Regions from separate parts of the Lelliottia sp. RD5 genome, predicted to be linked through region 2. Evidence: predicted binding sites of a transcription regulator. Region 2 holds the regulator's gene; each other region holds the start of a gene.
What was found. Region 2 encodes PurR, which represses purine synthesis genes. Its sites were predicted from a motif close to CANGCAAACGTTTGCNTG; they were not measured.
Positions count from the first base shown of each region.

Region 1: a site for PurR is predicted at 1,768-1,785, ahead of purE (5-(carboxyamino)imidazole ribonucleotide mutase). Genes of this name have one in related genera too.
Region 3: a site for PurR is predicted at 1,731-1,748, ahead of purM (phosphoribosylformylglycinamidine cyclo-ligase). Genes of this name have one in related genera too.

Region 1 is NZ_JBVYHQ010000004.1:223,977-227,189, reverse strand. Features, by position in the region: gene cysS (cysteine--tRNA ligase) at 1-344, opposite strand, end outside; gene ppiB (peptidylprolyl isomerase B) at 518-1,012, shown strand; gene lpxH (UDP-2,3-diacylglucosamine diphosphatase) at 1,016-1,738, shown strand; gene purE (5-(carboxyamino)imidazole ribonucleotide mutase) at 1,855-2,364, shown strand; gene purK (5-(carboxyamino)imidazole ribonucleotide synthase) at 2,361-3,213, shown strand, end outside.
Region 2 is NZ_JBVYHQ010000001.1:794,388-797,600, reverse strand. Features, by position in the region: gene punC (purine nucleoside transporter PunC) at 1-163, opposite strand, end outside; gene punR (DNA-binding transcriptional activator PunR) at 276-1,187, shown strand; gene purR (HTH-type transcriptional repressor PurR) at 1,206-2,231, opposite strand; gene cydH (cytochrome bd-I oxidase subunit CydH) at 2,528-2,617, shown strand; gene AC0LWE_RS03960 (MFS transporter) at 2,781-3,213, shown strand, end outside.
Region 3 is NZ_JBVYHQ010000003.1:94,042-97,254, forward strand. Features, by position in the region: gene purN (phosphoribosylglycinamide formyltransferase) at 1-634, opposite strand, end outside; gene purM (phosphoribosylformylglycinamidine cyclo-ligase) at 631-1,668, opposite strand; gene AC0LWE_RS11425 (6-phospho-beta-glucosidase) at 1,945-3,213, shown strand, end outside.

The sequences.
Region 1 (3,213 bases), on a different contig from region 2:
GTCGCACGTGGTTCGCTGTCCGGACGCAGAATATTTAATGCATCAAAATCTTTGTGCATTTCGGCGATCATGCGATCCACCAGCGCGACAAAGCTTTCACCATTCTCATTCGCACGTTTAATAATTTTATCATCAATATCGGTGATATTACGGACGTACTTCAGGGTGTAACCTAAGAAACGCAGGTAGCGAGAGACCACGTCAAATGAGACGAAGGTACGGCCATGACCAATGTGACAGAGATCGTAGACGGTAATACCACACACGTACATGCCGACTTCCCCGGCATGAATAGGTTTGAATTCCTCTTTTTGGCGCGTCAGAGTATTAAAGATTTTTAACATCAAAGATTCCATGTAAACGTGTGTGGATCGTAAAGACCGTATAATACCTATAATTCGGGATAGGATCAGCACGCAATGCAAGGTGATCGCATCCTGCGGTTATGCTATAACAAACCCCTATATGTGACCCTTATGTGGGTCGAAGCACCACTATAACGGAACAGGATGAAAAAATGGTTACTTTCCACACTAATCATGGCGATATCGTCGTCAAAACATTTGATGATAAAGCGCCTGAAACAGTTAAAAACTTCCTGGACTACTGTCGCGAAGGCTTCTACAACAACACGATTTTCCACCGTGTGATCAACGGTTTTATGATCCAGGGCGGCGGTTTCGAACCTGGCATGATCCAGAAAGACACCAAAGAAGCGATCAAAAACGAAGCGAATAACGGTCTGAAAAACACCCGTGGTACGCTGGCTATGGCCCGTACTCAGGCTCCGCACTCTGCAACTGCACAGTTCTTCATCAACGTAGCAGACAACGACTTCCTGAACTTCTCCGGCGAGAATCTGCAGGGTTGGGGTTATTGCGTGTTTGCAGAAGTGGTTGAAGGTATGGACGTTGTTGAGAAGATCAAAGGCGTTTCAACTGGCCGCAGCGGTATGCATCAGGACGTTCCAAAAGAAGACGTTATCATCACAAGCGTGACCGTCAGCGAGTAATTGGTGGCGACACTCTTTATTGCGGATCTGCATCTGCAAACAGAAGAACCGGCGATCACCGCCGGTTTTCTGCATTTTCTACAGGGTGAAGCGCGTACTGCACACGCCCTGTACATTCTGGGCGATTTGTTTGAGGCCTGGATTGGCGACGACGACCCGAATCCCCTCCACCGTGAAATGGCGGCGGCGATCAAAGCGCTGGTCGATTCTGGCGTCCCCTGCTATTTCATACACGGCAATCGCGATTTTCTGATCGGCAAACGCTTCGCTCGCGAAAGCGGCATGACATTGTTGCCCGAAGAAAAAGTGCTCGAATTATATGGCCGCAACGTCCTGATTATGCACGGCGACACGCTATGCACCGACGACACGGGCTATCTGGCGTTTCGCGCTAAAGTCCACACCCCCTGGATTCAAACCCTGTTTCTGGCCCTGCCTCTGTTTATCCGCAGCCGTATCGCCGCCAAAATGCGCGCGGGCAGTAAATCAGCGAACAGCAGCAAATCCATGACTATCATGGACGTCAACCCGCAAGCGGTCGTTGAAGTAATGGAAAAACATCGCGTGCAGTGGTTAATTCACGGTCACACCCATCGCCCGGACGTCCATCAACTCACTGCCAACGGCGAACCCGCGCATCGTGTTGTATTGGGTGCCTGGCACAGCGAAGGTTCAATGGTAAAAGTCACGCCAGAAGGCGTTGAACTCATCTCGTTTCCGTTTTAATTAACGCCTTTTTTTGCCGGTATTCTGGCGACGCAACCGTTTTCCTTGCCTGTATATCATGCTATTCTCTGTGCCCTCAAAGCAGTGTGTTCCGCACCACAGGAGTTTTAAGACGCATGTCTTCCCGCAATAATCCGGCGCGTGTCGCCATCGTGATGGGGTCCAAAAGCGACTGGGCTACCATGCAGTTTGCCGCCGAAATCTTCGAAATCCTGAACGTTCCGCACCACGTTGAAGTGGTCTCCGCGCACCGCACCCCCGATAAACTGTTCAGCTTCGCCGAAGGCGCAGAAGAGAACGGCTATCAGGTGATTATTGCTGGTGCGGGCGGTGCAGCACATCTGCCAGGCATGATTGCCGCTAAAACGCTGGTCCCGGTGCTCGGTGTGCCAGTGCAAAGCGCAGCGCTAAGCGGCGTCGACAGCCTTTACTCCATCGTCCAGATGCCGCGTGGCATTCCAGTCGGCACGCTGGCGATTGGTAAAGCGGGCGCGGCGAATGCAGCCCTGCTGGCGGCACAAATTCTGGCGACCCACGACAAAACCTTGCATCAGCGTCTGGTCGAATGGCGTCGTTCGCAGACCGACGAGGTGCTGGAAAACCCGGACCCGCGAGGTGCAGCATGAAACAAGTTTGCGTTCTCGGTAACGGGCAGTTAGGTCGAATGCTGCGTCAGGCGGGTGAACCATTGGGTATCGCCGTCTGGCCCGTTGGGCTGGATGCAGAGCCTGAAGCCGTGCCATTTCAGCAAAGCGTTATCACCGCTGAAATAGAGCGCTGGCCCGAAACCGCATTAACGCGTGAACTGGCGCGTCACAACGCCTTTGTTAACCGCGATGTATTCCCCATCATTGCTGACCGTCTGACGCAAAAGCAGCTGTTTGATAAGCTGAATCTTGCCACCGCGCCGTGGCAATTGCTCGCGAGTGAAAGCGAATGGCCTGCCGTTTTCGATAAGCTGGGCGATCTGGCTATCGTGAAGCGTCGCACGGGTGGCTACGACGGACGCGGTCAGTGGCGTTTACGCCAGCACGAAACCGCAGACCTGCCGACGGATTGCTACGGCGAATGTATCGTTGAGCAGGGCATCAATTTTAGCGGTGAAGTCTCGCTGGTTGGCGCGCGTGCGCATGACGGCAGCACGGTCTTTTACCCGCTGACGCATAACCTGCATCAGGACGGTATTCTGCGTACCAGCGTCGTCTTCCCGCACGCCGATGCCGGGCAGCAGGCGCAGGCGGAAACCATGCTGTCTGCCATCATGCAAGAGCTGGGTTACGTGGGCGTCATGGCGATGGAGTGCTTTATTACGCCTGCGGGTTTGCTGATTAATGAGCTTGCTCCACGCGTGCACAACAGCGGACACTGGACGCAAAACGGCGCGTCCATCAGCCAGTTCGAATTGCATCTGCGGGCGATTACCGATCTGCCACTGCCGCAGCCGGTGGTGAACAGCCCATCGGTGATGATCAATC
Region 2 (3,213 bases):
CAAAACCGGCCAGGAACAAGCTGAGGCTGGCGCTGATTGCGGCAGCCGGTGTCTGCAAGTCTTGCTGCATCGCGGCAAACGCCGGCAAATACATGTCGGTGGCTAAAAAGCCCAGCACGCTCAAACCGCCGAGCCAGACTAAGAATCCGTTGTTGGGTTGCATTGTCATTTCCTAATGAAGGCAGGTGTACTTTGGCGCAGAGTGTAGGGAGTGCAATCTGGCTTGTGAAACGCTAATATTTGGCGGTTGCGTTCAAAAATTTTGCAGGCAAAAAATGTGGTCTGAATATTCATTAGAAGTTGTGGATGCTGTCGCCCGAAATGGTAGCTTTAGCGGAGCCGCGCAAGAACTGCATCGCGTACCATCTGCCGTCAGCTATACGGTACGGCAGATGGAGGAGTGGCTGGCAGTACCCCTGTTCGAACGCCGTCATCGGGATGTCGTTCTGACCCCGGCTGGCGTGTGGTTTTTGAAAGAAGGCCGATCTGTTATCAAAAAAATGATGATCACGCGTGAACAGTGCCAGCAGATTGCCAATGGCTGGCGCGGTCATCTTTCGATTGCGGTGGATAACATCGTTAAACCTCAACGGACGCGGCAGATGGTAGTCGATTTCTATCGCCATTTCTCGGATGTGGAACTTCGCGTGTCCCAGGAAGTGTTTAATGGCGTATGGGATGCGTTATCCGACGGTAGGGTGGAGATGGCGATCGGCGCGACACAGGCCATTCCCGTCGGGGGCCGCTATGCCTTTCGGGATATGGGAACATTGAGCTGGCGCTGCGTGGTGGCAAGCGATCATCCTTTGGCCACGATGGAAGGCCCGCTGAGTGACGACGTGTTGCGCAACTGGCCGTCGCTGGTGATGGAGGACACGTCACGATCGCTGCCAAAGCGCATCACCTGGCTGCTTGATAACCAGCGGCGGGTCGTCGCGCCAGACTGGGAATCGTCGGCAACCTGTTTGTCGGCTGGATTGTGTGTGGGGATGGTGCCTGTGCATTTCGCGCGTCCACGGATTGATCGCGGAGAATGGGTGGCGCTCGAGCTTGAAAATCCGTTTCCGGTTGCGGCCTGTTGCCTGACATGGCAGCAAAACGATATGTCGCCTGCGCTGGCCTGGCTGCTGGACTATTTAGGTGATAGTGAAACGCTGAACAGAGAGTGGCTACGGGAGCCGGAATAACCGGCCCCGTAGAAACGATTAACGACGGTAATCGCGGAACGGTCCGTCAGCGACGGAGCGACGTTCAATCAGACGCGGATGGACTTCAATTGACTGAGACTCTTCACGCTTGCTGACGATACGATCCATCAGCATGTTGAACGCCGTTTCACCCAGGGAGTCTTTCGGCTGATGAATCGTCGTCAGCGCGGGAGTAAAGTAGCGAGCGTTGCGCACGTTATCATACCCGATCACGGAAATATCCTGCGGGACGCGTAAACCCAGCTCATCGGCTGCGCAAAGCGCACCCATCGCCATAATATCACCGCCGCAGAACACGGCTGTCGGACGATGTGAGTGCGAAACAATCTGCTGCATCGCGCGGTAGCCCGATTCTGGCTCAAAGTCGCCCTGTACAATCCAGTTTTCCGGGACGGTAATCAGCGCTTCTTCCATGGCTTTCATAAAGCCTGCCAGACGGCCAGCACCGGTGTTGCGCTCAAGCGGGCCGGGGATGACACCAATCTCGCGATGACCACGTTCGATCAGGTAACGGCCAGCCATGTAACCGCCTTCGAAGGCGTTATCGTTAACGGAATCGGTAAAGTCAGCGCGCGTGTCACCCCAATCCATTACCACCATTGGGATATGACGATACTCTTCGAGCATCGACAGCACGGATTCTGGATATTCGGAACACATGACCAACAGGCCATCGACGCGCTTTTGCGCCATCATCGACAGGTAAGCGCGCTGTTTTTCCTGACTGTTCCAGGCATTTCCCAGAATCAGGGTATAGCCTTTCTGGAAGCAGTTTTTCTCAACCGCTTCGATAATTTCGGCGAAATAGGCCGCTTCACTGCTGGTCGCCAGCAGACCAATTGACTTGGTGTGATTCACTTTCAAGCTGCGAGCAACAGCGCTCGGTGAGTAGTGCAATTCTTTGATTGCAGCCCAAACGGCGTTGCGCGTCTCTTCCGCCACGAAACGGGTTTTGTTAATTACATGTGATACGGTTGTAGTGGAAACGTTTGCGCGTTTCGCTACATCTTTAATTGTTGCCATTAGCTGTCACTCCAGACCATATCCTAAGCTCCTGATAAATTGAGAGGTAAACGTTTGCCTTCTCTCACCCTAATCTCGCAAATTGAATTGCGATACGCCGGGAAAACGACACAGGACGTCAGGAGGGGGTCAGTGGCCGGTACGCTTATAAATTTAGCGTGGAATTTTGTCTTATCTTGATGAAAAGGGGAAGCGCAAAAACGGTTATCAGCCTAAATCCAGGAAGATTTTTGAGGTAAACTGTGTAAAAATGAGCAAGCTCACTTTTCATGTGGGGATTAAAAGGAGAAAAATTGATGAATACCGATCTTAAGTTTTCGTTAACGACCACGATTATCGTGCTGGGTTTGATTGTTGCGGCAAGTTTTACAGCTATTCTGCACTGATTCAGGCGGGGGAGAGCCTTCTCCCTCGTTTTCTTCCTTTCATTGTTACTCTCCCGACAATAATCTTTTGCCAATTTGTTAACTTCTCATTTTTTGTGATTGCTGTCATGCTTTCGGCATGTTTTTCTGTGTCGCATAAAGGCACGGTATCCGGAGTTAATGAATGAAAATCAATTTTCCACTGCTGGCCCTTGCAATTGGCGCATTTGGGATCGGCACCACCGAGTTTTCCCCAATGGGGCTTTTACCGGTCATCGCTAAAGGGGTTGACGTTTCTATTCCTGCGGCGGGCATGCTGATCAGTGCTTATGCCATTGGCGTGATGATCGGCGCACCCCTGATGACGTTACTGCTTTCCCATCGCGCGCGTCGTAATGCGCTTATTTTTCTGATGGCCATCTTCACCCTGGGTAATGTGCTTTCGGCGCTCTCTCCGGACTACACCACCCTCCTGTTGTCGCGCATTCTGACCAGCCTCAATCACGGCGCATTCTTTGGCCTGGGGTCGGTAGTGGCCGCAAGCGTGGTACCCAAGCACAAACAGGCGAGCGCGGTCGCCACGATGTTTATGGGGCTAACGATTGCGAATATTGGCG
Region 3 (3,213 bases), on a different contig from region 2:
CTGAAGCATGCCCCTGAGGGGGCAGTTTTACGCCATCGAGCCAGGCTGCGTGTTCACGCATCTCCAGGCGCCCATCGACGAACCAGCTCACCACAAGCGGGTAAATGGCATGTTCCTGCGCCTGGACGCGATCCGTAATGTCATCTTCATTGTCGCCTTCAAACACCGGGACTTTGGCCTGCAGAATAACCGGCCCGCCATCCAGCTCATCGGTGACAAAATGCACCGACGTGCCATGTTCCTCATCACCATTTTCCAGCACCTGACGGTGGGTATACAGACCCGGATATTTTGGCAGAAGAGAAGGGTGGATGTTCAGCAGGCGTCCGGAATAATGCGAGACAAACGCGGGGCTAAGAATTCGCATGTAACCGGCGAGCACCACGACATCTGGTGCATAGGCGTCAATTTCCTGGACCAGTTCGCGGTCAAACGCTTCGCGGCTGGCAAACTGAGCGGCTTCAAGCGCGTGCGCGGGGATGTGCGCTTCGCGTGCGCGCTCAAGGCCGAACGCATCGGCCTTGTTGCTGAAAACTGCGCGTAGGGTGCCATTAATCTGTTTCTGTTTGCAGGCGTCAATGATTGCCTGCAAATTGCTTCCGTTACCGGAAATGAGCACCACTATATTTTTCATTCAATGACCACACGCTCGTCGGAATCAGAGGCTTTGATGATACCGATTTTCCACGCGTTTTCACCTTTTGCCTGCATCAGGCTAATGGCCTTGTCTGCTTCACTGGCTGGCAGCGCGATGAGCATCCCAACGCCGCAGTTGAAGGTGCGATACATCTCGTGCTGGCTAACGTTACCCGCCGTTTGCAGCCAGTTAAACACGGCTGGCCACTGCCATGAGGATTCGTCAATCACGGCCTGGGTATTATCAGGAAGAACACGCGGGATATTTTCCCAGAATCCGCCACCGGTCAGGTGGGCGATGGCATGAACATCAACGTTCTCAATCAGCTCAAGAATATTTTTTACGTAGATGCGGGTTGGCGCGAGCAGGTGATCGGCCAGCGGCTTGCCTTCAAGCTCGATGGTTTCTGGATTGCTTCCACTCACCTCAAGGATTTTACGCACCAGAGAGTAACCGTTAGAGTGCGGGCCGCTGGATCCCAGCGCAATCAGCACATCGCCATCGGTCACTTTACTGCCATCGATAATTTCTGATTTTTCTACTACACCGACGCAGAATCCCGCGACGTCATAATCTTCACCGTGGTACATCCCCGGCATTTCTGCCGTTTCACCACCGACCAGCGAACAGCCAGACTGAAGACAGCCTTCAGCGATCCCAGTGATCACGCTTGCTGCGGTATCAACGTCGAGTTTGCCGGTGGCGTAATAATCGAGGAAGAACAGCGGCTCAGCACCCTGTACGACCAGGTCATTAACGCACATAGCGACCAAATCGATACCGATGGTGTCGTGGCGTTTAAGATCCATCGCCAGACGCAGTTTCGTTCCCACGCCGTCAGTGCCAGAAACCAGAACAGGTTCGCGATATTTTTGCGGCAGTGCACACAGTGCGCCGAATCCACCCAGACCGCCCATCACTTCAGGACGGCGGGTCTTTTTCACCACACCTTTGATTCGGTCAACCAGCGCATTACCTGCGTCAATATCAACACCGGCATCTTTGTAGCTGAGAGAAGTTTTGTTGGTCACGGCTCAAGTCCCCACGCGATTGCATTGCGATAGTAAGAAAAATCGGCGCAATTCTAACAGTCCAGGCAAACGTTTGCGAGCCTAATCTGTTGTCACAAAAAGTCGCTGGAAATTTACACATTTAACCCTCGCGCGAAGACAAACTTGATACCGTTCACGAAAATGAAACCGGTTTCTGTAATGTGCTTGCAACCCCTTATGGCATTGCACATGATTCCACTGAAACCGGTTTCTGTAATGGTTTTGCAGAACATAACGCAGACTGAGGGAAAAAGCATGCCAGGATTCAAAGAAGGTTTTCTGTGGGGTGGCGCGGTCGCGGCACATCAGCTTGAAGGCGGCTGGAAAGAGGGCGGCAAAGGCGTGAGCGTTGCCGATGTGATGACCGTTGGTGCCCATGGCGTACCGCGTGAAATCACCAACGGCGTTTTGCCGGGTAAAAACTACCCAAACCACGAAGCCATCGACTTTTACCATCGCTATAAAGAAGACATCAAACTTTTTGCCGAGCTGGGCTTTAAATGTTTCCGCACCTCGATTGCCTGGACACGCCTTTTCCCGAACGGTGATGAGCTGGAACCCAATGAAGCCGGTTTGCAGTTCTATGACGACCTGTTCGACGAATGCCGGAAATACGGTATCGAGCCGGTGATCACCCTTTCCCACTTTGAGATGCCCTACCATCTGGTCACTGAATACGGCGGCTGGCGTAATCGGAAGCTGATCGATTTCTTTGTGCGTTTCGCAACGGTGGCCTTTGAGCGCTACCAGCACAAAGTGAAGTACTGGATGACGTTTAATGAGATCAACAACCAAGCTAACTTCCACGAAGATTTCGCGCCCTTTACCAACTCCGGTCTGAAGTATGAGCCTGGCGAAGATCGCGAGCCGGTCATGTTCCAGGCGGCGCATTATGAACTGGTGGCGAGCGCGCTGGCGGTCAAAGCCGGACGTGAAATTAATCCGTCGCTGCAAATCGGCTGCATGATCGCGATGTGTCCAATCTATCCCCTGAGCTGCGCGCCGAACGACATCATGATGGCGATGAACGCCATGCACCGTCGCTACTGGTTCACCGACGTGCATGTCCGTGGAAAATATCCTCAGCACCTGCTCAACTACTTTGAACGTCGCGGCTTTGCGCTGGACATCACGGCAGACGATATTGCCGCGCTGCAACAAGGCTGTGTGGATTACATCGGTTTCAGCTATTACATGTCGTTCGCCACCAAAGCGACGCCAGACAACCCGCAGCTGGATTACGACGAAAGTAAAAGTCTGGTTTCCAATCCGTACGTGCAAAAATCTGACTGGGGCTGGCAGATTGATCCGGTTGGGCTGCGTTACTCCCTGAACTGGTTCTGGGATCACTATCAGCTGCCGCTGTTTATTGTTGAAAACGGCTTCGGTGCCATCGACGTGCAGGAAAGCGACGGCACGGTGAATGATCAGTACCGCATTGATTATCTTGCCGCGCATATCAGTGAGATGAAAAAAGCCGTCGTTGAAGATGGCGTCGATCTGATGGGCTACACCCCGTGGGGC